Regions from separate parts of the Paraburkholderia sp. JHI2823 genome, predicted to be linked through region 2. Evidence: predicted binding sites of a transcription regulator. Region 2 holds the regulator's gene; the other holds the start of a gene.
What was found. The regulator FliA, encoded in region 2, starts transcription of late flagellar genes. The targets are predictions, from matches to a motif close to CTAAAGTTTNNNNNNNNNNNGCCGNTA.

Region 1 (14,684 bases), on a different contig from region 2:
TGTCGGCGACCATCGCGCCGGAAATGTCGGGATGCTTGAGCGAGAACGTGCCGCCGAAGCCGCAGCACTCCGACTCGCGTTCGTGCTCGATACGCGTGACGCCCGGCAGCGCATCCACGGCTTCGACGCCGTGCACGCGCGTGCCCATCTCGCGCCGTGCCCCGCATGAGGTGTGAAGCACGATGCTTTCAGTGGCCTGCCCGTCGGAACCCTTGGCAGCGTACGCACTGAAATCCACGTTCAGCACGCGCACGAGGAACTCCGTGAGCTCGTACACGCGCTCCGAAAGCGCCGCGGCGCGCCGGGCGTTCGCCGCATCGTCGTCGAACAGCGTGGGCCAGTGGTGGCGCATCATGCCCGCGCACGAGCCCGAGGGCACGATCACGGGCCACGGATTTTCGAAGAGGCCGAGCTGTGCGAGCGCCACCTCGCGCGCCTGGCGCGGGTTGCCGCTGCTGTATGCGGGCTGGCCGCAGCAGCTTTGGCTGCGCGGGAAATGGACCGTGAGGCCTTCGCGTTCGAGCAGCTTCACCGCGTCGAGGCCGGCTTGCGGCACGAACAGGTCGACGAGGCAGGTAGCGAACAGATAGACGTCGGTGGGGCGCTTTGCGCTGGGGTATTGCCGTGGCTTCATGTCTCGCTCCGGTGTCCTGGCGCGTTGGTGCACGCCGTGTAGCGCCCGCTGAGCCTGTGCGACCGCCTGGGTTGGCGGGATCCGCAGCTTGGGGAAGGGCGCTGGTTTGAGCGCATAATTCCCGCTTCGGGCGCGCGGTTCAAACTGGTTGGACCACGGCCGCCCTAGACAGCGAAATTCGGGGACGGCACGGGGTGGCATGGCTATGGCAATGAGGAGCAGGGCAGGCTCGCGCGGACGCGTGGAAACCGTGATGCGCCAGATGGAGACGTCGCTGCTCGACGGCACCTGGCGCGCGGGCACGAAGCTGCCTTCGGAGCGCGTGCTCGCGGTGGAATACGAGGTGGCGCGCAATACGGTGCGCGAGGCGATCCAGCGGCTCGCCGCGCGCGGCCTCGTGCAGAGCCGCCCGGGAGCGGGCGTGTTCGTCACCGACCAGTTGCGCACGGGGTTTGCTTCACCATGGGGACAACTCGTGGCCGATCATCCCGCCTTGCGCGACGACATCCTCGAATTCAGGCGCGTGCTGGAAGGCGCCACCGCCTGGTTCGCGGCGTTGCGCGCGAGCGACGACGAGCTTGCGCGCATCCGCGCGCTGATGGAGGAACTGGAGCGCACGCGCGCAGTGGACGACAAGGCTGCGGAGGCCGACGCCGACGCGAAACTGCACGAGGCGATTGCGCAGGCCTCGCACAACGCGATGTTCCTGCACCTGCATACGAGCGTGCTGGGCGTGTTACGCGAGCACATCACGATCAACGGCACGGGGTTGCGCGTGCAGAACGAGGACGCGCCCGACCGGTTGCTGGAGCAGCACCGGGCGCTGTGCGACGCGATCGCCGCCCGGCGTCCCGAGGAGGCGCGCACGGCGATGCAGACGCACATCGACTTCGTGCGCACGCGGGTAGGCGAGGAGATCGGCTGGCCGGAAAGTGGTCCAACCAGTGGCGATGCGGTGCCGGCGCCGGCGTGGCCGGACAGTGGGCGCAGGACCAGCGGCGGGCGCGCCCCGAAATCGTCGAATGCCACGGATGTCGACGAAACCCGGGAAAAGCGCGCCAGGGGGAGCCGCAGCGCGAGCGCCGCGACGCGCGAAGCGCCGGGGGGACGAACCATGGATGCAACGCGCGCGCGGCGCCGTACACCGTCTGGCGGCACCTGAATCGCTTTTGGCAGGCGACGGTCCCTGCGCTGCGCCAGTACAGCGGCCGTGGCCCGCGAACGCTGCTAAAGTCGGCTGATCGGGCCGCGTAGGCCCAGGCAACGGCTGGAGGGAGACATGAACGAGCGCGCCGCGCAGATCCTGTCGTTGAGCGCCGTGACGCTGACCGTCAGCGACGTCGCACGCTCGGCGCCCTTTTACGCGGCGCTGGGCTTCGTGCGCAAAGCCGGGCCTGCCATGCCGGGCTTCGCATCGTTCGAGCTGGGCGGCGCGGCGGGCGTCTGCTATCTGAACCTGCTCGAAGGTGCGCATGGCGCGGTGAGCGGCTGGGGGCGCGTGATTTTCCACGTCGCCGACGTCGATGCTTTTTACGCCCACGCGCTGGCCGTGGGAGCCCAGCCCGAATTCGCGCCGCGCGACGCGCCGTGGGGTGAGCGCTACTTCCATCTGCTCGATCCGGACGGCCATGAACTGAGCTTCGCGAAGCCGCTCGCGTGAGCCGCCGCGAGGCATTTGAAATATTCGTGACACTCGCCGCGCCGATAGTGGCGCGAGTTGTCAGCATACCGACCAAGGAGAGAGTCGCCATGAATGAAATCGACCGCGCGCTGGACGCCGAACTGCGGGATTCCGAAGTGCATCGCCGTCGGCGACTGGACGAAGAGCTCATCGATGCGTACGACGAAGAACTCGAAATGGAGGTCGACGATCGCCTGCAGGAAAGCGGCCTGCAGATCAGCGACGAGGCGCGCGCGCTGCGCCGGGTCTACTTCCGCGAGCTGATCCGCCTGCAAGGCGAACTCGTGAAGCTGCAGGACTGGATCGTGAGCACGGGGCACCGGCTCGTCGTCATCTTCGAAGGGCGCGACGCGGCGGGCAAGGGCGGCGTCATCAAGCGGATCACGCAGCGCCTGAACCCGCGTATGTGCCGCGTGGCCGCGCTGCCCGCGCCGAACAACCGCGAGCGCACCCAATGGTATTTCCAGCGCTACGTGCAGCATCTGCCGGCGGGCGGCGAAATGGTGCTGTTCGATCGCAGCTGGTACAACCGCGCGGGCGTGGAGCGCGTGATGAACTTTTGCACCGACGATGAATACGAAGAATTCTTCCGCTCGGTGCCCGAGTTCGAAAAGATGCTGGTGAGGAGCGGCATCCAGATCGTCAAGTACTGGTTCTCGATCACGGACGACGAGCAGGAGGTGCGCTTCCAGAGCCGCATCGAAGATCCGCTCAAGCAGTGGAAGCTCTCGCCGATGGACCTCGAAAGCCGCCGCCGCTGGGAGGCCTACACGCACGTGAAGGAGGTGATGCTGCAGCGCTCGCACATTCCCGAGGCGCCTTGGTGGGTCGTGCAGGGCGTGGACAAGAAGCGTGCGCGCCTGAACTGCATTCACCATCTGCTGACCCAGGTGCCGTATCACGAGATCGAGCACCCGCATGTCACGCTGCCGGCGCGCGTGCATCATCCCGACTACATTCGTCAGCCGGTGCCGCAGGACATGTTCGTTCCGGAGATCTATTGAGGCGTTGACGCTTGTGCCGTGCCACGAGGACAACCGCGCTTCCCATCGGGAGAGCGCGGCTTTGCTTTATGCGGTTCGCTCGGGCTCAGAAGAGGTGCTTGAACACCCAGTACAGCGCACCCGCCAGCACGATCGAAGCGGGCAGCGTGAGCACCCACGCCATCACGAGGCTGCGCACGGTGTTCCACTGCAGGCCCGAGCCGTTCGCCGCCATCGTGCCCGCCACGCCCGACGAAAGCACGTGCGTGGTCGAGACCGGCAGGCCATACACGTCCGCCGCGCCGATCGTCACCATCGCCACGACCTCGGCGCAGCCGCCCTGGCCGTAAGTCAGATGCTGCTTGCCGATGCGCTCGCCCACCGTCACCACGATGCGTTTCCAGCCCACCATCGTGCCGAGGCCGAGCGCGATCGCCACGGCCACTTTCACCCACGTAGGGATGAACTTGGTCGCGTGGTCGATCTGCTTGCGGAAGTTGAGGACCGCCTTCGCGTCCTCGGCCGGGAAGGGCACGGCCTTCTGCTTGTCGATCAGGCGGATCGCTTCGGAAACCACGTACATGTTGTTGCGCACGTTGTCGACGACCGATTGCGGCACCGCCGCAAGCGAGCCGTAGCCGCGAACCTGCTCCGCCACCTGGTTCGACAGCGCGGCGAGCGCGGGCACCGTCGTGCTGGAGAGCGAGCGTGTGCCGATGAAGCGCTCCACTTCGCCGCGCGAGTCGGCCGGTGCGGCCACGCCGTTCGTGTAGCGCTCGAGCGCGCGGGTGGCGTCGTGCGCAACGGCGATGAAGGTTTGCGTCTGCTCGGCCGTCACGGCGCGGTTCAGCGCATAGGCGGTCGGCACCGTGCCGATCAGGATCAGCATGATGAGGCCCATCCCTTTCTGACCGTCGTTCGAGCCGTGTGCGAAGGAAACGCCCGTGCAGGTGAGGATGAGCAGCGCGCGGATCCAGAACGGCGGCGGCTCCTTGCCCTTCGGCTCGGCGTAGAGCGCCGGCACGCGCACGACGGCTTTCAGGATCAGCAGCAGCAAGCCGGCCAGCAGAAAACCGATGATCGGCGAAAAGAGCAGCGACTTGCCCACGCCCAGCGCCTGGCTCCAGTCCACGCCGCTCGTGCCATTCGCGCCGTGCATGAGCTGGTTCATGAGACCCACGCCGATGATCGAGCCGATGAGCGTATGCGAGCTCGACGACGGCAGTCCGAAATACCACGTGCCCAGATTCCAGATGATCGCGGCAATGAGCAGGGCGAACACCATCGCGAAGCCCGCGCTGCTGCCCACCTGCAGAATCAGCTCGACCGGCAGCAGTTGCAGGATGCCGAAAGCCACCGCGCCCGTCGACAGGAGCACGCCCAGAAAATTCCACGCGCCCGACCAGACCACGGCGACGTTGGGCGAAAGCGAATGCGTATAGATCACGGTTGCGACCGCATTCGCGGTATCGTGGAAGCCGTTCACGAACTCGAAGCCGAGCGCGATGAGGAGCGCGATGCCAAGCAGGAGCCACGGGAGCGCAGAGCTTTCGCGCACGGGCGAGAGGTCACTCGCGAGATTCATCCCGACGTACACCGCGCCGGCGGCGACGACGATCAGGAAGACGAGCAGGCTGACGTTGCGCCCGCGCGCCGGGGCGGTGTCCGGTTGCGGTGACAGGGAAAGATCTGGCATGGCAGTCGGACTCCCGGGGTGAAGACGGACAGAGGTTCGTTACCGATCGTGAACCGCTGAGGTGTCGGTTTGATGACGGTTTTGTGCCACCCATGCCCTATCAATCGTGATCGAGGGTTAGCGCAGATGCCAAAACGGGTTCTTTCGCTGCGTATTCTGATGCGTCGATGGGCCGTCGCGCGGGCGAGGGCGGCGACGCGCCTGATCGGCAACCATCCCTTCTTCGCCGGGCTTTCCGGCACGCTCATCGCGACGGTGATGGCTGTGCTGACTTACGCGGCGATCTATGCGGGCCGCGCCGAAGCGCTGCGCCACGCGGCCGACAACTCGCGCAACGTCGTCCAGCTCATCAGCAACGACATTGCGCGCAATGTGGAGATCTACGATCTGTCGCTGCAAGCCGTGGTCGCGGCGGCCCGTCAACCGGCGACCTGGCAGATGCCCGAGGCGCTGCGCTACCGCATGTTGTTCGACCGGGCGACGGCGGCGTCGAACCTGGGCGGCGCCTATGTGATCGACGCCGAGGGCCACGTGAAAGCGTCGCAGAGCAGCGTGGCCGAGCCCATGGCGGGTAGCGTCTCGTTCGCCGACCGCGATTACTTCATCGCGGAGCAGCGCGACGCGCACGCGGGGCTCTTCTTCTCCAGGCCGTACCGTTCGCGCCTGCGCGGCGGCTTGCTCACCATCGGCCTCACGCGCCGCATCGACGCGCCCGATGGCGCGTTCGCGGGCGTTGCGCTGCTCGGCGTGCGCCTCGACTATTTTCAGCAGTTGCTGGAGCGCGTCGACCTGGGGCCGGGCAGCAATCTGTTCATCCTCATGCACGACGGCACGCTGCTCGCGAGCAAGCCGGCACTGCCGCAGGGCGCCGGGGCGAATGAGTCGGGCTTGCCGAATTACGCGGTCTTTGCCCGGCATGGCGACGCGCGAGGTGGCGACGCCCGGCGTAGCGACGCCCGACACGATGGCGGCACGTTCACGTCGCGTTCGGCGCTCGACGGCGTGGAGCGCATCTACACCTTTGCGCACGTGGACAACTCGCCGTTCATCGTCGTCGCGGCGCCCGCCGTGCAGGATGTGCTTGCCGAGTGGCGGCGGCGCAGCGGTATCGCGCTCGTGATGACTACGGTGTTCGGCGGCGCGTGGGTCGTGGTTTCGTGGATGCTCGCGTTCGCGCTGCGCGGCAAGGTGCGGGCCGAGGCGGAGCTTACGCGCCTCGCGGTGACGGACCCGCTCACGGGCCTTCCGAACCGGCGCGCACTCGACATGCGTCTCGCGGAGGAATGGCGGCGCGCGGTGCGCGAGCGCACGCCGTTGTCGCTGTTGTTCTTCGACATCGATCATTTCAAGCTCTTCAACGACACGTACGGCCACGCCGCCGGAGACGAAGTGCTGACTTTCGTGGCCGAGCGCATTGCTTCGGGATCGCGGCGCGCGACGGACCTGGCCGCCCGCATTGGCGGCGAGGAGTTCGCCGTGGTGCTGCCGGGCACGCCGCTAGACGCCGCGACGGGCATCGCGGAGAAGATCCGCAAAGGCATCGAGTCGGCCAATCTCACGCTGAGCGGTACGCAACGCGGGTGCGTGACGGTCAGCGCGGGGTGCGCGAGCTGCAATCCGCCGGAAGGCGGCAGCGGCGCGCAACTGCTGGCCGCCGCCGACCGCCTGCTCTACGAGGCCAAGGACGCGGGCCGCAATCAGGTCCGGTCGCAGCAGTGGACGGGCGAGACGGTGCAGCCGCTGGTGGACTCCGCAGCCGGAGCCCGAGGCGCGAGGCGCCCCAGCGCGATGCGACCTGATGCCACCTGATGCCACGCGATGCGACTATGCAACCTGCGGCAGCCCAAGGCGCGCCGCCTTGTGAGCGGCGCGCGGCGCCGGGCCGCGCCGGTCAGCGGGCCGATTTCGACAGCCGGTGGCCGAGGCCGAGGTTCGAGACGATCTGCCAGGTATAGACGCGCGAATAGTGCACGCCGAACTGGCGGCCGATCAGCTCGCGCACGCGGCTGTTGGTCCATGCGTCGCTCGGGAAGCCGTGGTCGCGCGCGGAGCCGTGCAGGGCGCTCGCGATCCAGCCTAGCGCGGCTTGATCGAGTACCGAAGGTCGGCCGCCCACGCTCATCTGCTGGAGCGCGGCGAGACCGCCGTCCTCGACGATCGACTTATAGCGCCTCACCGTCTGGGCGGAAAGGTGCAATGAATCGGCGACGGAATTCACCGTCGCGCCTTCCATCAACATCTGGCCGGCGGCCATTCTTCTCGCGACGCTCGGCAGGTTCTCGGTTCGGGTAAGCATGTGTTCACTCGTCGACGAAAGATTCCGGTCATGCGGCAATGAGGACGTGCCGCTCCTGTAACCCTTTTCCTGCATGCGGGTCTTGTCGCTTGCCATGGCTCCCGCGCGGGTGCGGTGACGCGAGAAACCATGACGGACGGCGAAATCGACGCCCGGACAAAGGGCGCATTCTGCGAAACGCCTCCGTGTTCCGCAGCGGATATTAATAATTGTTTTTGTAGGGAATGTGTATAGCTAGCGGAAAAATAGTCTGCTTGACTTGTGGATAATCCTGAACTAATGAGAAAAATCAACCGACCCGGATCGCTCAACAATGGGCGTGGCCGTTTCCCGTTTGATGGTGCAATGCGATCCTTCCTTCGCGGGCCGCGCTATAGCTTGACTGTTTCGCTCAAGGATTCAACCCCGAGCCGTTTTGTATGAGTAATCGCGCGATTCGGGACGTGTCCCGCGAGGTCCGTCGCCATTCAATGCGAATTAAATATAGGCGATGCATTTTTAAAGATGTTTGTTAGCGTTTCTTGCATGCTGTGACATATTGACGGACTAATGATCAATGCGGGTAAATGTGGGGCAGTTTCAGGGAGCGATTTGATTTTTCTGTGCAAAATGGTTTTGGCAAATCCATGGAATCGATTTCAATGCGGATTGGATTCGTTCGAAATGAACGAAACACGTCGGATTCGCATCGCCCCGGGAACCGGGTGGGGCTGATTATGCGGTACTGCCATTGATGGTCCACCGAAGGAGACCTCCCATGATGTTGCGCTATCGTTCGTCCTCGCCGTTGCTCGGCGCGCTGCTCGTGCTTGCCCTTGGCGTGTCGCCGAACGTGCCGCTGCGTGCGCAGACGGCATCGGAAGCCGCGCCCGAGAGTGCGCCAGGCGCCACGCTCCAGATCGGCGAAGTCCAGACTACGGCAAAAGTCGTGAGCATCGATGCCGCCAACAATGCGGTCACATTGCGCGGCGCGCGCGGCAAGCAGGTGACGGTCACGGTCGATCCCACGGTGGGCGACGTGAGCAAGCTCAAGCCCGGCGACGAAGTGAAGATCCTCTACAAGGAGGCGCTGCTGCTGCGTGCCGACAAGGTGGCGACGAGGGGCATACGCTCGCGCGTCGATACGGTCGCTACCACGCCCGCTTCCGGTGGCGTTGCGGCGACCGCGCGCAGCGTGCAGGTGGTCGCGACGGTGGAGAAGATCGATCGCAAGAGCCGCAAGGTCGCGTTGCGCGGGCCGAATCGCACGGTCGTGGTGGTGGCGCCGCCGGACGTGCCGCTCGAGTCGATCAAGGTGGGTGACAGCATTCGCGCCGACTATGTGGGCGCGACGGCGGTGCAGGTCACGCGCGGTGGCCAGCCCGTGCAGTGAGGTGACGCCGGAGTGCGCCTGATCGAGTGGCGTTGCGCGCTTTGGCCTCGGTGCCGCTGCCGAAGCGCGCTAATCAACGCCAGGCGAATCCCAGGCGAACCCCAGGCGACGCTAATCGACGCGATTGCGATCGCGCACGAGGATGGTGACGTAAATCGCCGTACAGACGATGATGACCGCCACGCCGGTGATGACCTTCTGGCGGTCGAAGTTGATGAGGCCGACCACCGCGATGGCAATGCCGGCGGCAGAGCCAAGCGTGCCCATGGCCGCCACGAAAATGCGCATCTTGCTCCACACGCGATGGCGTCGCTCGGGACCTGCGCCTTCGATAAACCGATGCAGTCGATCAAACATGGCGTCTTTTCCGGTAGGGTAATGGGCGGCCATGCAGGCGCGATTGAACGAGCGGCCAGACCCAAAACGAATTATAGCGAGCCCATTATCACGCGTTCATTCGCTTTTCAGTGTCACCGCGCCGGAATTCTTGATCGTTTTTTGCGCGCGTTTAAGTTTGTCTTAATTTTGGGTCGCCATGATCGGCTCGTCGGGTCGCTTCGATAGTTCGATTCGATAGTTCGATTCGCAGTTGTTCTTCACGTCCCCTGTTGGCCGCCGAAAAGTTCGGCGGCTTTTTTTTGCGTGCGGTTCGGGTTTGCCGGCGTCGAGCCGCGCGCTTGCCACGTTGCTCGACGCCGCGTTCCGGCAAGCGCTATTTGTGGTTGGTCGCCAGCGCGCCCGCGCTGTTGGCGCCGCCGAAAAGCTGCGTCAGGTATTGCTGGCTCTGGTTCATCATCGACATCAGCGTATTGAGCGCGGTGAACTGGCGGTTGAATTGCGCGGTGAGCTGAGTGGCGCGCGCATCGAGCGTGGCCGCTTGCTTCCTGGTGTCCTCGATCTCCTTGTTGATCGCCGTGCTGCGCCGCTCGATGATGCCGCTCGACTGCACGTAGGGCGTGATGGCGCTGTTCATCTTCGCGGCCATGCCGTCACTGCGGAACAGCGCGGCAATGGCACTGTTGCCCGGTTGCAGCGCTGTCTTGAACGTCTCGTCGTCGATCTCCAGCTTGCCGCTCTTGTCGAGCTTTATGCCGAGCTCGCCTAGCGAATGGCGCGTGCCGTCGCTGCCCTTCGCACCCGCCGCAACGACCGCGGGCAGCGCCGCCGCGAGCGTGCGCGCAATCGAGTCGCCGAGCAGCGCGCCCGCCTGCGCGCCAGTCGAGCCCGTGCCGGCCGTGTAGGAGGTCAGCCCGTTGAGGGCATCGACATAGCTGTTGTACGCCTTCACGAAATTGCGGATAGCGGTGCCCGTCGCTTCGGTGTCGGGCGCAATGGTGAGCGTCTGCTTCGTGCCCGCCGAGGCGCTTTCGAGCTTGATCGTGAGCCCGCTGACCACGTCCTCCAGCGTGTTGCTCGCGCTCGTCGCGCGGGTGCCGTCGATGCGCACTTCGGCGTCGCCGGCCGCCACGACTTCGCGCATTTGTGCGGACCCAAGGCGCGCGTCGACACCCGACCCCGGCGTCACCTCGATGGCGTTGACCACGCCCGTCTTGTTCGAGGTCAGCACGAGATGCTGGCCGTCCGAGCCGTTGATGACCGACGCCGTGACGCCCGGATTATCCTTCGCCCGGTTGATCGCCGCGGCGACGTCCGTGAGCGTGTTGCTGCCCGCGGCGAGGGTCAGGCGCATGGCGCTGCCGCCCACCGAGATGTCGAGGCTCCCCTCGCCGAGCGTCTCGCTGGTGTCGAATGCATCCGAGGCAAGTTTGTGCGCCGTCGCCAGATGATCGACTTCCACGGTGAAGCGGCTCGCCACGGCGCCCTTGCCGGCCACCGCGCTCAAACCTTTGTCTTTCTCGCTCGTCGCGACGGTGAAGCGTTGCAGCGCGGCGCCGTCCTTGAACGGTTCGAGTGTGGTCTGAAGCGAGGCGAGCGCCGACTTCAGCGTGCCGAGCGCCGACAGCGTCGTGTTGCTGGCGTTTTGCTTCGCGACGAGGATCGCGCTCGGCCCTGCGATCTTCGCATTGACGAGCGCCTTGACGAGCTGGTTGACGTCGAGCGAGGAGTGGGTGGCGCCGCTGATGATCGATTGCGCGGCGTCGCTCAAGGCGCTGTTCGCGCTGGCAATCGTGGCGTTGGTGGCGTTGGTGGTGTTCGTGATCGTGCTTGCCATGAAAGAGGTCCGTTCGTTCCTGGTGCGTCGGATCGACGGGACGCGCGATTGCGCGGCCATGCTTTCATTACGGCAAGCTTGCTGGAAACTTTATGTAAGTAGCGAAAGTAAGTTGAAAGAATCACGCGCTTCGTCGCGCGGCATCGCGCGCGACGCGGCCTCAGACGTGCTCCGGAAATCCCGCGCGGCCCTGCGTGAGGTCGCGCAGCGCGTCGCGGGCGGTGCCAATGGCGCTGGCGGGCAACTGGATCGTGAGGCGGACGGTCATCGTGTACTGACTCTCGACGAGCGCGAATTGCGCCTGCTCGATCCAGTGGCGAACGCGGGTTTCGTCGGGGTAGCCCATCTCGACGGTAAGGCGCGCCTGCTCGATGCGTTCGACGCGCACGGCTCCATGCAACGCGCTGGCGATGGCGTCGGTATAGGCCCGCACGAGGCCGCCCGCGCCGAGCTTCACGCCGCCGTAGTAGCGAACCACGGCGGCGAGCACACCGTCGAGGTCGTGGTGGCGCAGGACTTCGAGGATCGGCCGTCCCGCGGTGCCCGAAGGTTCGCCGTCGTCCGACATGCCGGACTGGCCGCCCGCGAGCAGCGCCCAGCAGACGTGCGTGGCGGTGGGGTGTTCGTCGCGCAGACGGTGTATTTCCGCCATGGCCGCTTCGCGGTTGGCAACGGGAATGGCGTGCGCGATGAAACGGCTCTTGCGGATCTCGAGTTCCGCGCTGACGGGATGGGCGAGCGTGAAAGTAGGCACAGGCGGGTTGGTACGGCAGGTGGGTGACGCGGGCTAAGCCACCATGTTAACCGATGCGCACGGGCGGCTTTCCTCGTCCGTCCCCCTATCGTGCCAATTTATGTAAGGGTTTCTTGCGCCAGGTGCTAGTGACGCACCGGCCTTGTGGCCTGATAATGCTCGCCATGACGGATCTAGCTCTGGCTGGAGCGAAGCCGAACTCCTCATTCGGTGATCCGTCATATCCCTTCTCTCGCGGCGCCGTTCCGGCGCCGACGCGCAAGCCTCCCATCGCCCACGCCCGTCGGACGAATAGCCAGGCGCCAGGCGTGCAAAAAAATCCCCGGTCGGAATGTCTCACGACCGGGGTTACAAGGCTCGCCTGTTCTCAAGAGGCAGTTGCACCTTACGTCCGCAAAATGGTTGGCGCAATCGGAAAAAAAACCTGGTGCGCGTGGCGCCTGAAGCGCGCTAGTGTCCGGCGTTGCGCCGCCGCGAGCGCGCAAAAAATCCCGGCCATCGCTGCCGGGCAATGAGAATACACGGTGCGCTCCGGGGAACGAAACGCCCATTAACGGTACCTGCCGCCCGCGCGGCCGGCAACGCACGCGCATTACCCGCCATTACTGACCGCGACCTTTCGCGGCGCCGGCCCGCGTTTGCATCGCGCGCTGGATGCACTGTATGGCGGCCCGTTTCGGAAAAACGATTCGGATAGCGAACGATTTTTTCGCCAACATCCACGCGCGGAGAAGTCAGGCCCGGAAATGTGCCGAGGCCGGTCTCCCTCTCGGGAGGACCGGCCTCGGTGTGCCGCTATCGGGCGCCGCGAGCGAGCGCGGCTTCTGGATCACGGATCAGTAACGCGGCGGGGGTGGCGGACGACGGTCGTCGTCGCGGTAGCGCGGGGGACCCGGATCATGCGGATGACGGTGCATCCACTCGTCGTGCTCCCAGTAGCGGTGGCCATCGTAGTAACGGCCCTCGTGCCAGCCAATCGACACGTGTGCGTCCACCGGCATCATGTGCGGCGCGCCGTATTGGTGTGCCGAATCGGCACGCGCGCCAAACGGCGCGGACTGAGCAAACGCGCTCGATGCGCCCAGCAAGGCGCCGCCGGCGACGAGCGCAGCAGCGATAGCGCGGGCGGGGGTCTTCCAGCTCTTCGTATTCATTGCAGTTACCTCCTCTTCGATTGCGTCGTCGCACGGCAGCGATGTGCCTTGCGTTGCGACCACGGTTCAAAGCTTATCGGTCGGAAGAGGGGCAATGCGTGACTACTTGTAAGCTTTCGTTTCATACGATTCTTCCTGCACAAAAGGCGCAAAAGGGCCGATCTGACAATCGGCCCTTGATGCAGAAAGGATTAAACGCCGCCCTTCGCAAATGACGGAAAGCGCCCGAGGGTCGGGCTGTCAACTGACGTTACATTCGGGCTGCGGTGGCCGCCCGAATGTCTCGTGGATCGCAGTCGATGCATGCCGCAAAGACTCACAATGCCTTTTTTACCGGTTCGTCTGAGGCGGCGATTGCGGAGCTTGCGCCGCTTCTGCGCTGCTCAAATCGATTGCGCTTTGCGAATTCAGTTGCGTGCGCAACTCATATTTCTGGATCTTGCCCGTTGCCGTGCGCGGCAGCTCGCCGAATCTCACGGCGCGCGGCACCTTGTAGTGCGCGAGAAAGAGCCGGCAGTGCGCGATGATCTCCTCGGCCGTGGCGCTCGCGCCGGGCCGCAGTTCGACGAACGCGCAAGGCACTTCGCCCCACTTCGGATCGGGCATCGCCACGACTGCGGCAAGCGCGACGGCCGGGTGGCGATACAGCGTGTCTTCGACTTCGATGCTCGAAATGTTCTCGCCGCCCGAAATGATGATGTCCTTGCTGCGGTCGGTGATGCGCACGTAGCCGTCGGGCGTCATCACGCCGAGGTCGCCCGTGTGGAACCAGCCTCCGCGGAACGCCTCTTCAGTCGCTCGCTCGTTCTTGAGGTAGCCCTTCATGCAGATGTTGCCGCGGAACATGATCTCGCCGAGCGTTTCGCCGTCCGCCGGCACGGGCTCCATTGTCTGTGCGTTGCGCACGCTCACGCCGCTTTGCAGGTGATAGCGCACGCCCTGGCGAGCGGCGAGGCGCGCCTGCTCGTCTTCGGGCAGCGTCTTCCAGTTTTCCTGCACCGCGCACACCGCCGCGGGGCCGTACACCTCGGTCAACCCATAGACATGCGTGAGCTCGATGCCGATCGACTTCATCTTCGCGATCACGGCGGGTGCGGGCGGCGCACCGGCGACCATCGTGTGCACCGTGTGGGCGATGCCTTCGCGATATTCGGAGGGGGCGTCGGCGAGTGCGCCCTGCACGATCGGCGCGCCGCAATAGTGCGTGACGCGCTCACTGCGAATGAGGTCGAACACGAGCTTCGCGTCGAACCTGCGCAGGCATACGTTCACGCCCGCGCGCGCGGCGATCGTCCAAGCGAAGCACCAGCCGTTGCAGTGAAAGAGCGGCAGCGTCCAGAGGTACACGGCGTGCTTGGGCAGATCCCATTCGAGGATGTTGCTCACCGCGTTGAGGTAGGCCCCGCGATGGTGATAGACCACGCCCTTGGGGTCGCCCGTGGTGCCCGAGGTGTAATTGAGCGCGATGGCGTCCCATTCGTCGCTCGGCGGCGTCCAGGCGAACTCGGGGTCGCCCTGTTCGAGGAAGGCCTCGTAGTCGGTCGCACGCGCGAAGCTCTCGGGATCGGCGGGCGCGATGTCGGCCACGCTGATGATCTTGAGGTTAGGAAACGCGATTGCCGCGCGCTGCGCGAGCGCGGCGTATTCGGTATCGACGATCAGCGCCTTCGCTTCGCCATGACGCAGCATGAACAGCATGGTTGCGACATCGAGTCGCGTGTTGAGCGTGTTGAGCACGGCGCCCGCCATGGGCACGCCGAAGTGCGCCTCGACCATGGCGGGGATATTGGGCAGCAGTGCCGCCACGGTGTCGCCGCGGCCGATGCCCGCCTGCGCGAGCGCGCTGGCCAGCCGCCGCGTGCGCGCGTAGGTCTCGCGCCAGTTGCGGCGTACGTCGCCGTGGACCACCGCGAGCCGGTCGCCATAGACTTCGGCGGCGCG
Region 2 (14,684 bases):
ATTCGTCTGAACGGTATTCATCGGCCTGCCGGAAATTCGTGAACGTGCCAGCGCGCCAGCGGGACCGGCCCGCGCGCGCCGTTCGGGCGGTCCTACCGCCCGGTTTGCTTTTTCATCTCGCCTGCTTTAGCGGCAAGCCGTTCGAAAAATTTAGGGATTGGGCACAAAAAAAGTGCGCCTGTTTCCGCCACGAAATCCGCTGGCGCGGCTTCTTCCAGCAACTACGCCGAGGCAACGTTTGCGATGGGCGAATTTGCCCTTATGCCATCCGCTGCATGATCGTCAGCAGTTTCTTCGCGTAGTGCGGGTCGGTGGCGTAGCCCGCGCGCTGCATGCCGTGCGCGAAGCTCTCCGCGCTCTTCGAGCCGTTGATCACCGACGCATAGCGCGGGTTTTTCTTGAGCACCGTCGCGTAGTCGGTCATCGCATCCTCGTACGAGTCGTAGGCGCGGAACTTCTCCACCACGCGATGCGGCTGGCCGTCCACATACTCGGTCGTGACCGTCGAGACGGTCTTGCCGGTCCAGTCCTTCGTCGCCTTGATGCCGAACACGTTGTGGCTCGTCGAGCCGTCGGCATTCTTGATCTCGCGCTTGCCCCAGCCCGATTCGAGCGCGGCCTGGCCGAGAATGAAGCGCGCCGGGATGCCTGTGGTCGAGCTGGCCTGCTGCGCCGCGTTGGCGAGCTTGTCGACGAAGGCGTCCACCGAGGCTTCGCCGTTGCCCTTGACGGGCGGCGTGAGCGCGCTGTTGCCGCTGTAGCCCGTGCCCTTGCCGAGCGAGCCGTTGGCCGCTGCATTGCCATAGGCGCGACCCAGCGCGTTGAGCATCGCGAGATTGCCCTCGTTCGCGTCCGAGCCCGAGAGGCCGGAGATCGCACCCGCCACGCCGCCTGCACCACCTGCGCCGCCTGCGCCATTCGCGCCGTCGGCGCCGCCCATGCTGCGCATGAGCTGCTTGATCATCGCGTTCGCCACGCCGATGCCCTTGTTCGACATCTGCTGCGAAAGCTGCTGGTCGAGCATCGAGGTGAACTGCTTGCTGTCGCTGGAATCGAGCGGGCTGTCGTCGGGCGTCGCGTCGCGCATGCTCTTGAGCATCATCTGCGTGAAGACCGCGTCGAACTGCTTCGCGGCCATCTTCACGCCCTGCTGGGGCGAGGCGTTCGCGGCCGCGCGCATCGCGTCGAAACCCTGGACGTCGAGCGCGAAGCGGTTGGTGATGTCGAGACTGCCGCCGACGTTGTTCGTCTTATCCAAGTTACACCTCTTAGATGATCTCGAGGTCGGCGCGCAGTGCGCCCGCCGCCTTCATCGCCTGCAGGATCGACATGAGGTCCGCCGGTGTCGCGCCGAGCGCGTTGAGCGCCTTCACGACCTCGGCGAGATTGGCGCCCGCCGTCACGAGCTTGAGCGATCCGTTGTCCTGCTTCAACTGGATCTGCGACTGGCGCGTCGCCACCGTTTGTCCATTCGAGAACGCGCCGGGCTGGCTCACCGCCGTCTGCGTGTTCACGACGACCGAGAGATTGCCGTGCGCGACCGCGCAGCTCTCGAGCGTCACCATCTGGTTCATCACGATCGAGCCGGTGCGCGCGTTGAGGATCACCTTGGCGGCGGGCTGCGCCGGCGTCACGTTGAGATCCTGGACCTGCGCGATGAAGCCCACCTGAGCCGAAGGGTCGCCGGGGCCGTGCACCTGGATCGTGCGGCCGTCGAGCGGCATGGCCACACCTTCGCCGAACATGTTGTTGATCGCCGAGACGATGCGCTGCGTCGTGTCGTAATCCATGTCGTTGACGGTCATCGTGAGGAGGCCGCCTTGCTGCGAGACCGGCGAAACCACGGCGCGCTCGACGATCGCGCCGCCCGCGATGCGGCCCGCCGCGAGCTGGTTCACCTGCACCCTGCTGCCGTTGGCCGAGGCGCCCGCGCCGCCCACGGCCACGTTGCCCTGGGCGAGCGCATAGACCTGGCCGTCGGCGCCCTTGAGCGGCGTAAGGAGCAGTGTGCCGCCACGAATGCTCTTCGCGTTGGCAAGCGAGGAAACCGTCACGTCGATCTGCTCGCCGGGCCGCACGAACGGCGGCAGCGTGGCGGTCACCATCACCGCGGCGACGTTCTTCAACTGCATGTTGTTGAGTGTCGACGAGGAACCCGTCGAGCTCGACGTGTTGTTGATCGAGATGCCGAGGTTCGCGAGCATGTTCGCGAGCGTCTGCGTCGTGAACGGCGCCTGGGTGGTCTGGTCGCCCGTGCCGTCCAGCCCCACCACGAGGCCGTAGCCGATGAGCGGGTTGTCGCGCACGCCCTGGAAGGTCGCGAGATCCTTCACGCGTTCGGCGCGTGCCGGCGTCGCGAAAGCGACGAGTGCGCCGCCGGCCAGCACGAAGCCCAACACCACACCGATGGCGGCCAGCGCGTCTTTCAGGCGCGAGCGGCGCGAACCATGAAAACGGATCTTCACCATGGCGCGAGATTCAGGAAGAAGCGTTGCAGCCAGCCCATCGTCTCGGCTTCGTCGATCACGCCCTTCGCGGAGTATTCGATTTTCGCGTCGGCGACCTCGGTGGAAAGCACGGAGTTGTCTCCGGCAACGGTGTTCGGATTGACGACGCCTGAGAAGCGCACGAATTCATTGCCCTGGTTGATGAGCATCTGCTTCTCGCCGGACACGACGAGATTGCCGTTGGGCAGCACGTTCGTGACGGTCACGGTGATGACGCCCGTGAACGTGTTCGAGGCGTTGGCGCCGCCCGTGGCGTCGAACTGGTTCGCGCCCGTCGTATTCAGGTTCGCCCGGTTGAAGAAGCCCGGGAGGAAGTTGGCGGTCCCCGCGACGCTCGTGCTGCTGCCGCGCTTGGTGTTCGCGCCCGATGACTTGGTCGCGTTGATGTTTTCGGAGATGACGATCGTGAGGATGTCGCCGATATTGCGCGGACGCTGGTCCTCGAAGAGCGGCCGTCCCGCGTAGCCGGGGTTGTAGATCGCACCCGGCGAGGTGTTGACGGGCGGCTGCGGCGGCACGGCCGTCATGGGCTGCTGGGTGATCGGCTGCCGGTTGGGGAGGTAGGCGCAGCCCGCCAGCAACGCGAGCGCCACGCCCGCCACGAGCGCGCGGCACTCGGCCGTGCGCGGCGCGCGGGTGCGAGGATGGTTTCGAACGGACTGCGACATAGTACTCACCGACTTGTTTAACCAGGGATCCGACCTCAGACCTGCATCTGGCTGAGGGTTTGCAGCATCTGGTCGGATGTGGTGACCGCCTTGCTGTTGATTTCGTAGGCGCGCTGCGTCTGGATCATGTTCACGAGTTCCTGCACCACGTTCACATTCGACGATTCCACATAGCCCTGGCTGAGCGTGCCCGAGGCGTTCTGACCCGGCGTGGAGATCGTGGGCGCGCCCGACGAAGCCGTTTCCGAAAGCAGGTTCTGGCCGTTCGACTGCAGGCCGGCCGGATTGATGAACATGGCGAGCTGCAGCGAACCGATGGTCGTGTTGTTGGCCGAGCCCGGCGTCGTGACCGTGACCACGCCGTCGCTCGCGATGGTGAGCGAAGTGGCGTTGGCCGGCACCGTGATCGCCGGGATCACCTGGTAGCCGCTCGCGGTCACGAGCTGGCCCTGCGCGTTGGTCTGGAACGAACCGTCGCGCGTGTAGGCCGTCGTGCCATCGGGCATCTGCACCTGGAAGAAGCCCGCGCCGTTGATCGCCACGTCCTTCGAGTTGCCCGTTTGCTGCAGATTGCCTTGCGTGAAGATGCGCTCGGTCGCGATCTGCTGCACGCCGGTGCCGACCTGGCTGCCCGAGGGCAGTTCGGTTTCCTGGGTCGAGTTCGCACCCGGCTGGCGCAGCGTCTGGTACATGAGATCCTCGAACACCGCGCGCGAGCCCTTGAAGCCATTGGTGCTCACGTTCGCGAGGTTGTTCGAGATCACGTCCATTTGCGCCTGCTGGGCGTTCATGCCGGTAGCGGCGATGTAGAGCGATCGGTTCACGGTGTCTTTCTCCCGGCCCGTGGTCTGCGATTTTTATCTGCGAGACCGGCGGCCTTGAATGTGCTTAGCTGAAGTTGAGCAGCTGGTTCGCGCTCTGTTCGTTCTGGTCTGCGTTCTGCAGCAGCTTGGTTTGCATCTGGAACTGGCGCGCGTTGGTGATCATCGAGACCATCGCCGCCACGGGGTTCACGTTGCTGCCCTCGAGCGATTCGGTCGCGACCTGCACGGTCCGGTCCGCGTCGGCGGGATTGCCGTCCGCCGTGCGAAAGAGGCCGTCGTCGCCGCGCGTGAGCGAGCCCGCCGGCGGATTGACGAACTTGATCTGGTCGATCATCGCGACCGCGCTGGGCGGGCTGCCCGGCGCGACGACCGAAATCGTGCCGTCCTTGCCGATCGTGACCGCCGAACCGGGCGGCACCGCGATCGGGCCGCCGCCGCCGATCACCTGCAGGTTGGAGGCGGTGACGAGCTGGCCGTTTTCATCGACGTGCAGGTTGCCCGCACGCGTGTACGCCTCGTTGCCGTCGGCCGTCTGCACCGCCATGAAGCCCGCGCCCTGGATCGCGATGTCGAGCGGGTTGCCGGTGCGCGAGATCGCCCCGGGCGTCATGTCCGACCCAGGCGTTGCCGAGAGCACGAAGGTGCGCGTGGTCTGGTCGTTCACCGTCGAGCCGTCGCCGAACGCCATCGGCACGGCGCGAAAGTTGGCGAGCTGCGCGCGAAAGCCCGTAGTCGAGACATTCGCGAGGTTGTTCGCGACGACGGCCTGCTGCTCGAGCGCCTGGGTCGCGCCCGTCATCGCGGTATAGATCAGTCGGTCCATGATGTGCCCGGTACGTGGTTAGGCGCGTTACATCTGCAGCAGCGTCTGGTCGACGGTCTGCTGGGTCTTGATGGTCTGCGCGTTCGCCTGGTAGTTGCGCTGGGCCGTGATCAGGTCGACGAGCTGGTTGGTCAGGTCGACGTTCGACGCTTCGAGCGCGCCGCCCGTGAGCGTGCCGTGGTTCGTGCTGCCCGGCGTGGAGACCTGCGCGACGCCCGATGCGTTCGTTTCCTGGTACTGGTTGCCGCCCAGATCGATGAGGCCGTTCGGGTTGTTGAAGTTGGCGAGCACGATCTGGCCGAGCGCCATGGTTTGGCCGTTCGAGTAGTTGCCGGTGATGGTGCCGTCCGAGCCGATCGAGAAGTTCGCGAGCGTGCCGCTCGCGTAGCCGTCCTGCGCGAGACTGTTCACGCCGTTGGCCGAGCCGTACTGCGTCGTGCCCGTGAAGTCGAGCGTCAGCGCCTGCGGCGTCGTCGAGCCGTCCGTCGGGTTGATGCTGAACGAGAACGACGTGGTCCCGTTGGTCGTCGCCGGGGCCGTGGCCACGATGCTCTGGAGCGCGCCGGCGCTGCTGAACTGCGCCGTGCCGAGCTGCGAAACCGCACCGCTCTGGCCCGCGTACACGTCCCACTGGCCGCTCGTCGCGTCCTTGACGAAGTACATGTTGACCTGCTGCGTGCCGCCTAGCGTGTCGTAGGTCGTGATCGACGTCGAATACGTGTAGCTCGTCGAATCCGTCGCGCTGAACGGCGTGGTGGTCGGCGTCGTCGCCTGGGCGTTCAGGTTCAGCTGCGCGGTGATGTTCTTCGTCGCGAGCGGCGCGATGTTGGTGGTCGGCACCTGGAGCGGCACGGTCTGCGCCGTATTGACCACGCCGGTGGAATTCGCGGCGTAGCCCATCAGGTCGTGGCCCGCCGCATCGGTGATAAAGCCGTTCTTGTTGAGCTGGAACACGCCGTTGCGCGAGTACGTGATCGTGCCGTTGTTCGACATCTGGAAGAAGCCGTTGCCGTTGATCGCCACATTGAGCGCCTGGCCCGTCGTGTTGATCGTGCCTTGCGCGAAATCCTGCTGCACGGTCGAGAGCGCGGCGCCGAGGCCGATCTGGTTGCCCACGGAAGTCGCGATGGTGTTCGCGTAGACGTCGGCGAACTGCGCCGTGCTCTGCTTGAAGCCGGTCGTGTTCGCGTTCGCGATGTTGTTGCCGATCACGTCGAGGTCGTTCGCCGACGCGTGGAGGCCGCTCAATCCTTGCTGGTAGCCCATGTGTGTCTACTCCGCGTTTATCGTGTTCAGAGAATGGCGGCGACGCTCGAAAGCGCGACCGTCTTGCCGTTGGCGAGCTTCAGGCCCGCGCTGCCGTCCGACTGCTGGACCACGCCCTGCACCTGGCTGGCGACGAGCGCCGTCGCCGTGGCGGACTGGCCGTTGGTCGTCGCGGTGGCGGTGACCTTGTAGGTGCCGTCGGCAACCGTGTTGCCCGCGCTGTCCTTGCCGTTCCACGTGACCGGCACGGTGCCGGCCGACTGCGCGCCGAGATCGAACGTGTTGACGACCTGGCCTGCCGCGTTGGTGATCGTGAGCTTCACATCCGAAACGGCCGAAGGCAGCGTGACGCCTAGTTGCGGCGCCGTGCCGCTCGACACCGTGGCGCTGCTGCCCGCCGCGAGCACGTTCGAGCCGATCAGCAGCGCGGCCTGCGCGTTCTGGCCCGCCGACAGCTGCGTGGAGAGCGACGTGAGCGACGTGTTGAGCTGCTGGATCCCCGAAACCGTGTTGATCTGGGCGAGCTGCGAGGTCATCTGCGAGCTGTCCATCGGGTTGGTCGGATCCTGGTTCTGCAACTGCGCGACGAGCAGCTGCAGGAACGTGGTCTGCAGGTTGCTGGCGCTCGTCGACGAGGACGAACCCGACGAACCCGCCGAGCTCGCCGAGCTCGTGCCGTTCATGGTGTCGAGCAGTTGCTGCGACACAGTGGTGGTGGTCCCACCGATGGTTGTGCTGCTGGAACTCAACGCGTTCTCCTCGATTGCGCTTCGTGCGTGGCGTGTGGTGGCGGGCGGCACAGGGTTTCGCGCCCGCTGGTCTCTGTATTGACTGCGTTCTATGAATTTGCTGCGCAGTGCTTGCGGCGACTCGACTGCCGGCTCAGGTGCCGATCGTCAGCGTCTTGAGCATCAGCTGCTTCGCCGTGTTCAGCGTTTCGACGTTGGCCTGGTACGAGCGCGACGCCGAGATCATGTTCACCATCTCCTGCACCGGATCGACGTTGGGCATCGTCACGTAGCCGTCGGCGTTGGCGGAAGGATTGGCGGGATCGTAGGTCTCTTTCATCGGCGTGGGGTCGTCGACCACGCCCGTCACCCTCACGCCGCCCACCTGCTGGCCCGAGGCCGTGCGCGCGCCGCCGAGCGGATTCACCGCGAACACGACCTGCTTCGCCTTGTAGGGCTGGCCGTCGGGGCCGGTCGTGCTGTCGGCGTTGGCGAGATTGGACGCCGTCACGTTCAGGCGCTGCGATTCCGCCGTCATGGCGGAGCCGGCAACGCTGAAGATGTTCATCAGGGATGGCATGGTTTCATTGACCTCACATCAAGTGCGCGGGACACGCGCGTTGGTCGCTGCTTGTTCGTTGCTTACTCGTTGTTTGCTCGTTGCTCGTGCGTGGCTCCGCGCTCGCTCGATCAGCTCGAGCCCGAGGTGATCGCGGACAGCATCGTCTTGATCTGCTGCGAGACCACCGTCATGCCCGACTCGAAGTGCAGCGCGTTGTCGGCAAACTGCACGCGCTCGGTGTCGAGATCGACCGTGTTGCCGTCCAGCGCAGGCTGCACCGGCACGCGATACATGAGCTGGCTCTTGTAGGTGTCGGCCGGGCCGCCCGTCGGGATCAGCTTCGCGTCGCCGGCGAGGTGAGCCGACTCCGTGGTCGCCATCTGCATGCCGCTCGTCACGCCTGCCGGCTGCGCCATCGCGAGCGGCTGGGCGTTGCCGCCCGCCGTGCGCGCCAAGGCCCCCGCCGTGCCGCTCACCGCGCCTTGCTGCCTGAGCGCGCCCGCGAGCGAGGCCGAGAAGTCCACGTCGCGCGCCTGGTAACCGGGCGTGTCGGCGTTCGCGATGTTCGAGGAGATCAATGCCTGGCGCGTGGCGCGCACATCGAGCGCTTCGCGCCCAAAGGCGAATTCGGCATCGAGTTTGTCCAGCATCGGGCGTTCTCCGTGAGAAGAAAGGGGTCTCGGCGTGGGCGCGGCGGCTTCGCCATCGGCGGGAAATCCCGCGCAAACGTTAGGCGCGCAGCCCGAAGGCTTTTGCGCATGGAGTGGAATATTAGGCGCGGGTGGCAAGAACCAATCGGACGAATAGCCGGTAAAGCGCCCCTCTATTCGAAGCAAGCGAGCGGGGGCCGCCGCCTAGAATGCGAGGCGTGTCAATGCATTCGATGGAGAACGACGATGCCGCAAACAGCCTCATTCCGCGAGCCGCGCGCCGGCCTGGAACGGCGTGCGCGCGCGCTGTCGTGGGCTGTTTCACGGGCCGCTTCGTGGACCTGCGTGATGGCGTGCGCCCTTGGCGGCGCGCTCGCCCAGGCGCAAACCGCGGCGCAGACACAAGTACCGACCCAGGCACAGGCACAAACGCAGGCACAAACCCAGCCCCAGGGCGCGGGCGGCCAGATCTTCATTGCAGGCAACGGCGAGCGCGCCGGCGCCGACGCCGCGCAGATGAACGCGCTGCTCGCCGCTCCCGCGAAGCCCGCGGCGCGCAGCGCCGGCGCCGGCGTCGGCGCGGCGGCGAATGCTGCAGCGAGTGGGTCCGCGAATGCCGCAAATGGCTCCGCGCCGCTACGCGCGTCGAGCTACGCCGATCTGAACACGCGCGGCGTGCCCGAAGATGCGCGCGCAGGCGTCGACGCGAATGGCATGATCACGATCCCGGGTCCTGGCGAGCGCGCGTCGCAAGGCGATGCGCCGCGCATCGTCACGATTCCCGCGCCGGGGACGAGCGCTCAACCCATGCGCGTGCCGGCCGCCAATGCGTACAACGCGGGCGCGCTCCAGCGCGTGAATGTCGCGGCCGCCGCGAACCGCGTCGCCCCGGTGGTCGTCGATGCAGCGGCAACGAACCCGGCCGCCGGAGCGAGGCCGGTTGCGAACGCCAACGCCAATACAAATGCGAACGCCAACGCCAACGTCAATGGAAGCGCGAACGCCCAGGCCGCGCCGCCCGGCCAGCAGGACGGCGAATCGGTCCGCGCGGCCGTGCTCGCCTATCTTCAGCAACAGTCGGCGGGCCTGCCGGGCCATGTGAGCATCACCGTCAATCCGGTTTTCCCGCGCGGCCTCGCGGCCTGCGCCTCGCTCGAACCGTTCATGCCGCCTGGTGCGCGCACCTTCGGCCGCATGACGGTGGGCGTGCGCTGCATCGGCGCCAGGCCGTGGACGCTCTACGTAGGCGCGCGCATTGCCATCGAGGTGACGTACTACGTGGCCTCCCGGCAGATCGGCGCGGGCGAGGTGCTCTCCGCCGCCGACTTCACGCCGCGTTCGGGCGACCTCGCGAGCCTGCCGCAAACCATCATCACCGATCCCAACCAGGCGCGCGGCGCCGTCGCGCTCGCGCGCATCTCCGCCGGACTGCCGCTGCGCTCCGATATGCTGCGCAGCGCGGCCTCGGTGATCATCGGACAGACCGTCAAGGTGATCGCCGTGGGCACCAACTTCACGATCTCCGCCGAAGGCAGCGCGCTCAATAACGGCGAGCCCGGCCAGCAGGTGCGCGTACGCACGAGCGGGGGACAGGTCATCACGGGCGTGGTCAAGGACGCCGGCACCGTGCAGGTGCAGATCTAGGGCCGGTTCAGGCCGGTTTTCAGCGGCCTGTCCGGGCGGCAAGAGCCCCCTCGCCCCCAGGCCTGGCGCTCGCGCGGCGGTACGCCGCTGTGTGCGCAGGCACACGTAACAGCATGTAACGTTGGGACTTTCACGCTAAAGTTCGGCCGGGCCTATGCCGTTATCAAGGTCAAATCGATCAGGAAAGCCCATCGTGAAAGTTGACACTTCCACCCGCAATGAGCCGCGCGCCGTGCGGGATGGCCTCGCGCGTTCGCAAAGCGATTCGACCGGCGCCGTGAGCGCCACGAACACCGGCAATGCCGCCACGTCCAGCGGCGCGAGCGCCGCCGGCACTTCCGGCGCCTCTCAAGGAGACGCGAACGTGAGCCTCTCCTCTCTCTCGTCGACGCTGCGTTCGCTCGCGGCGAGCGGTGCCGCCGACATCGACATGGCCCACGTTCAGTCGATCAAGGATGCGATCCGCAACGGCACGCTGCAGATCGACTCCGGCAAGATCGCCGACGGCGTGATCCAGACCGCGCGCGACCTCCTGAAGCCGACGTCGCTCAACTGATGTTCGACGCACGAGCGCTGCACAAACACTGTTTTCCGGGTGCCTCGCAATGAAAGATGCCTTGTTGGCCACACTGATCGACGAACACGCCGCCGTTGAAGCGTTCGCGTCGCTGCTCGCCTGCGAAGAGAAGGCGCTCGTGTCGGCAGACGGCATGGACACGCTGCCGCAGATCGTCGAGCAGAAGACGACGCTCACGCAGCGTCTCGCGGGTCTCGAAAAGGCGCGCGACGCGCAACTCGCCGGCCTCGGTCTGCCCGGCGGACGCAAGGGCATCGAGATGGCCTGCGACGGCGACACGCGTCTCGCGAGCCAGTGGGCGCTGCTCAAGGGCGCGACCGAGCGCGCGCGCCGCAGGAACCTCACGATCGGCATGATGATCCGCACGCGCATGGAGCATAACCGCCGCGCGCTCGCGATCCTGCGCGGCGACACGGGCAACGGCGCAATGCTGTACGGTCCCGACGGGCGGCTGCCGGCGTTCGGGCTGTAGGCGCTCGCGCGGTTCGTTTGTCGATGTGAAAAAGCCGAAGCGGCCGTGCTTCGGCTTTTTCGTTTCTGCTGTCGAACGCGCCAACAAAAAAGCCGGTGGCTCGCGCACACCGGCTCTTTCACTGCACTGCACCCCGCGCTGATATGCACGCCTCCCCTACTGGCCTCAATTCTCCGTGCCCGCCCACGACATCTCACGCAGCCGCGTGCGCAAGCGCGCCACCGCCTGGCTGTGCAGCTGGCACACGCGCGACTCGCTCACCTCCATCACCGCGCCGATCTCGCGCAGGTTCATGCCGCGCTCGTAGTAGAGCGACATGAGAAGCTTCTCGCGCTCGGGCAGCCGGTCGATCGCCTCGACGAGCGCGCCGCGCAGACTGTCGTCGAGCAGCGCCGAAAGCGGGTCCGAATGATCGACGCAGTAGCGGTCGAGGAACGGCTCGTCTTCGGCGGAGCGGTCAAAGTCTTCGTAGTAAATGAGCTGGCTGCCGTGCAGATCCTGCAGCATCGACTGGTACTCGTCGAGCGGCATCTGCAGGTGCTCGGCGATCTCCGTTTCGCTCGCCGAGCGGCCAAGCCGCTGCTCCACCTTGTGCACCGCGCTCTCCACTTCACGCGACGTGCGGCGCAGGCTGCGCGGCAGCCAGTCGTTGCTGCGCAACTCGTCGAGCATCGCGCCGCGAATGCGCTGGCTCGCGTAGGTCTCGAACTGCGCGCCCTGATCTTCCTTGTAGCGGTTCGCCGCGTCGAGCAGGCCGATCATGCCCGCCTGGATCAGGTCGTCGAGGTCCACGCTCGCCGGCATCTTGGCCACGAGCTGCAAGCCGAGCCGTCTTACGAGCGGCGCGTATTTCGCCAGCACGTCGGCCTGCGAAATCTTTCCTTGAGCGTTGTACATCGTGCTCTCCACTTCTCATCTCCCTTGCGGCAACGTCGTGCGCACGTCAGACGTGCCGCGGCGACGGCCGCTGTGCGGGCGCGTCGGCCCGCCAGCCCACGTGGGCCGCGGACGCAGATGTCGCGTCGGGTGCGGAATGCACACCCGTCACGGCCGCCGCGAACGAATCGGCGTTCGCGGCGAGCGTGCTGTGTGCGGTGTGTCCTGCGTTTGCCTCGGCTGCCGCGTGCGGCGCGCCGTCCAGATCCCCGGCGTCATGCAGCGCATGCGCCGCGAGGGCTTGCAGTCTTGCTCCGTCCTGCTGGTCGACGAGCGTTTCGCCCACCGCTTCGCCCACCGTTTCGCGGTCGTACCAGCGACGCGCGTCCGCGCTCGCGAACGCGGCGTTGGCGCGCGCCGTAGCCGGCGAACATGCCGACACGGCAGGTCGCATCGGCCAGTGCGGCAGCTCGGAAGCCACGTGCCGGAAGTCGCGCGCAGCGGCCGTCGAAGGAAACGCATCGACGATGCAGCGCGCGAGCTTGAGCGCCTGCGCCATGTGCTGATCGGCGGCGACGCAGCCGGCGCTCTCGAGCGACACGCTCAGGTAGCGCCCCGCCACGCCCGCGAGATTCTCGATCGCGGCGTGCGCGTCGCTCGCGTTCGCCACGTGGGTCGCGAGCACGCGGAACTGCGCGATCGCATGCGCGAAGTGCAGCCGTTTCATGCACGCGTAGGCGTCGGTGATCGCCTGCGCGCCGATGCGCATCACGATCAGCACGTCGTGCGCGTGCATCGCGAGCGGCGAGAGGGCGCCTTCGGCGTCGAGCTGCGCGTCGATCAGCACGATGTCGGCGGGTCCGGAAATCACCTTGCGCAGCTGAGCGCTCGTGTACTGGGCGCGGTTGTCACGCGATGCAGCGAGCACGCCGAAGCCGAGCGCGTGACGGCCGACGGCCTCTTCGAGCGTGAGCTCGCCGCGCATCACCGCGGCGAAATTGCCCGCGCCGCGCACGCCGCCCAAGAGCGAGCACACCGAGCGCGGCCCGAGGCACTCGTCGATCACGAGCACATCCTTGCCCTGCGCGGTGAGCGCCGCCGCGAGATTGACCACGGCGGTCGTGCGCCCGGGCGAGCCCGAGCCGCCCGTCACCGCGACCACGCGCGAGCCTTCGCGCGCCAGCAGACGTCGCAGCCCTTCGGCCTGATCGATCACAAACTTATCCAAACCGTACCTCGGGAGCCTGCGAGCCCGAACGAATCGACAACGCAGAGAGGAGCGCCGGGATGTCGTCCTCGTGCGGCACGAACGGCGAGCGGTCGCGCGGAATGCAAAAGGCGCTGCGAATCAGGAAACGCCGCGTCGCCACGTAAAGGTTTTCGGGCACTTTCTGGCCCGTCGAGACGTAATGCACGGGCAGCTTGTAGCGCAGCACGGTGTCGAGCGCGCTGCCGAGGTTGGTCGCCTCGTCGAGCTTGGTGAGAATGCAGCCCGTGAGCGGCGCGTTTTCCGGGCCGCTCTGGTAGGCCTGCACGACTTCGTTGAGCGTGTCGCCGTGGTTCGTGGCCGAGAGCAGCAAGAGACGCTGCACGGGGCGCCCCGCGCCGCACAGCATGGCGATCTGGTCGGCCACGGCGCGGTCGCGCTGGCTCATGCCGATCGTGTCGATCAGCACGATGTGCTTGTTCTTGAGTTCGGTGAGCGCGAGCTGGAGGTCCGCGCCGTCGCGCACGGCGTGCACCGAAACGCCGAGGATCTTGCCGAAGATGCGCAGCTGCTCGTGGCCGCCGATACGGTAGCTGTCGGTGGTGAGCAGCGCGACCTTGCTCGCGCCGAAGCGCATCACGCAGCGCGCGGCGAGCTTCGCAGTGGTCGTGGTCTTGCCGACGCCCGTCGGGCCCATCAGCGCGAACACGCCGCCGCGCTCCATGAGCGCTTCTTCGTTTTCGAGCACGGGCAGGTTCGATTCGAGCACCGACTGGAGCCACTCCATGCCGGCCTCTTCGCTCTCCACCTCGGGCAGGCGGTCGATCACCATCTTCACGAGCTGCGCGGAGAAGCCGGCGGCGAAAAGCTGCTTGGTGAGTGCGCCCTGCACGGGGTTGCGACGCTGGCGCTCGCCCCACATCAGACCGGCGAACTGCTCTTCCATCATGCCGCGCATCGAGGCGAGCTCGTTCATCACGGTTTCGTTGACGACCTGCTCGATGCGCGCGCGGATCGCTTCGCTCACGTTTTGCGCCACATTCGCGCCGCCTTCGGCCGCGCCCTGCGTCGTGCGGTTGCCGGGCGTGGGCGCCGGGCCGGCGGCGTCCGGGCTGTGGCCCAGGCGCTGCGCGGCGCGGCGCGCGGCGACATGCGCAGCTTCGAGCGCCCAGTCGGGCGTGGTCGCGTCGACGTCGGGCGGCAACACAGGATCGGCGATATTGCCGAGGCCCCTCGCGGCCGCTGACGCGGGCGTCATGCCCGGGTCGCGCACACCGTTCTGCTGATTCGCAATGCGGCGAGCGTGGTCGATCAGCCAGGGATTGGATTCGGCCATCGTGCGCGGGGCGTCGCTCGTGTACTGGGAAGCGGCCTCTTCGAGCCGCGACGCGGCTTCGCGCGCGAAGGCCGGCCCAGCGGAGGCGGCGGGGTTGGCCACCGGGTTCGCGAGCGGCGCGAAGGCCGGCTTGGCGAGCTGCTCGGTCGCGGCCTGCAGCGCCTTTTGCAGCGGCGTGTGCTGATTCGGCATGCCCGCCTGCGTCTGCGGCAGCGGCGATTGCGCCGCCTGCGGGGCCGCCCCGGCGCGCGAGCCGGCGGAGCCGGACGAAAGCGCGGAACCGGCCTGGGCATCCTGGCCGAGCGAGACCGCGGCGTCGTTGGCGTGGTCGCCTTGTGCGTTGGCGTCGTCGGCGAGCGTGTCGTCGTCTTCGGCGCCCACTTGCGGGCTCGCGCCGAACACCGACGAGAACACGTCCGGCATGCCGCTGGCGTAGGGGTTCGAACCGGCGCCGGCGAGCGCAGCGGGTGCCGCAAGCGCTGCGGGCGCCGAGCCGGGCGCAGCGCGAGGCGTGCGAGCCATTTGCGTCATCGCGGCGGACGCC

Region 1: a site for FliA is predicted at 10,903-10,929, ahead of fliD (flagellar filament capping protein FliD). Genes of this name have one in related genera too.

What each region holds. Positions count from the first base shown of each region.
Region 1 is NZ_JAYMRY010000023.1:67,456-82,139, forward strand. Features, by position in the region: gene VSR34_RS23250 ((Fe-S)-binding protein) at 1-634, opposite strand, end outside; partial or broken gene VSR34_RS23255 (FadR/GntR family transcriptional regulator) at 888-1,541, shown strand; gene VSR34_RS23260 (VOC family protein) at 1,914-2,294, shown strand; gene ppk2 (polyphosphate kinase 2) at 2,384-3,319, shown strand; gene VSR34_RS23270 (inorganic phosphate transporter) at 3,405-4,994, opposite strand; gene VSR34_RS23275 (diguanylate cyclase) at 5,121-6,803, shown strand; gene VSR34_RS23280 (helix-turn-helix domain-containing protein) at 6,886-7,290, opposite strand; gene VSR34_RS23285 (hypothetical protein) at 8,048-8,662, shown strand; gene VSR34_RS23290 (DUF2964 family protein) at 8,774-9,019, opposite strand; gene fliD (flagellar filament capping protein FliD) at 9,375-10,835, opposite strand; gene VSR34_RS23300 (YigZ family protein) at 10,996-11,589, opposite strand; gene VSR34_RS23305 (hypothetical protein) at 12,426-12,743, opposite strand; gene VSR34_RS23310 (acyl-CoA synthetase) at 13,074-14,684, opposite strand, start outside.
Region 2 is NZ_JAYMRY010000030.1:84,601-99,284, forward strand. Features, by position in the region: gene VSR34_RS26885 (flagellar brake protein) at 1-21, opposite strand, end outside; gene flgJ (flagellar assembly peptidoglycan hydrolase FlgJ) at 260-1,258, opposite strand; gene VSR34_RS26895 (flagellar basal body P-ring protein FlgI) at 1,269-2,468, opposite strand; gene VSR34_RS26900 (flagellar basal body L-ring protein FlgH) at 2,462-3,175, opposite strand; gene flgG (flagellar basal-body rod protein FlgG) at 3,211-3,999, opposite strand; gene flgF (flagellar basal-body rod protein FlgF) at 4,064-4,822, opposite strand; gene flgE (flagellar hook protein FlgE) at 4,850-6,088, opposite strand; gene VSR34_RS26920 (flagellar hook assembly protein FlgD) at 6,115-6,771, opposite strand; gene flgC (flagellar basal body rod protein FlgC) at 6,971-7,396, opposite strand; gene VSR34_RS26930 (flagellar basal body protein) at 7,507-8,028, opposite strand; gene flgA (flagellar basal body P-ring formation chaperone FlgA) at 8,275-9,672, shown strand; gene flgM (flagellar biosynthesis anti-sigma factor FlgM) at 9,866-10,228, shown strand; gene VSR34_RS26945 (flagellar protein FlgN) at 10,278-10,721, shown strand; gene VSR34_RS26950 (RNA polymerase sigma factor FliA) at 10,887-11,618, opposite strand; partial or broken gene VSR34_RS26955 (MinD/ParA family protein) at 12,043-12,825, opposite strand; gene flhF (flagellar biosynthesis protein FlhF) at 12,818-14,684, opposite strand, start outside.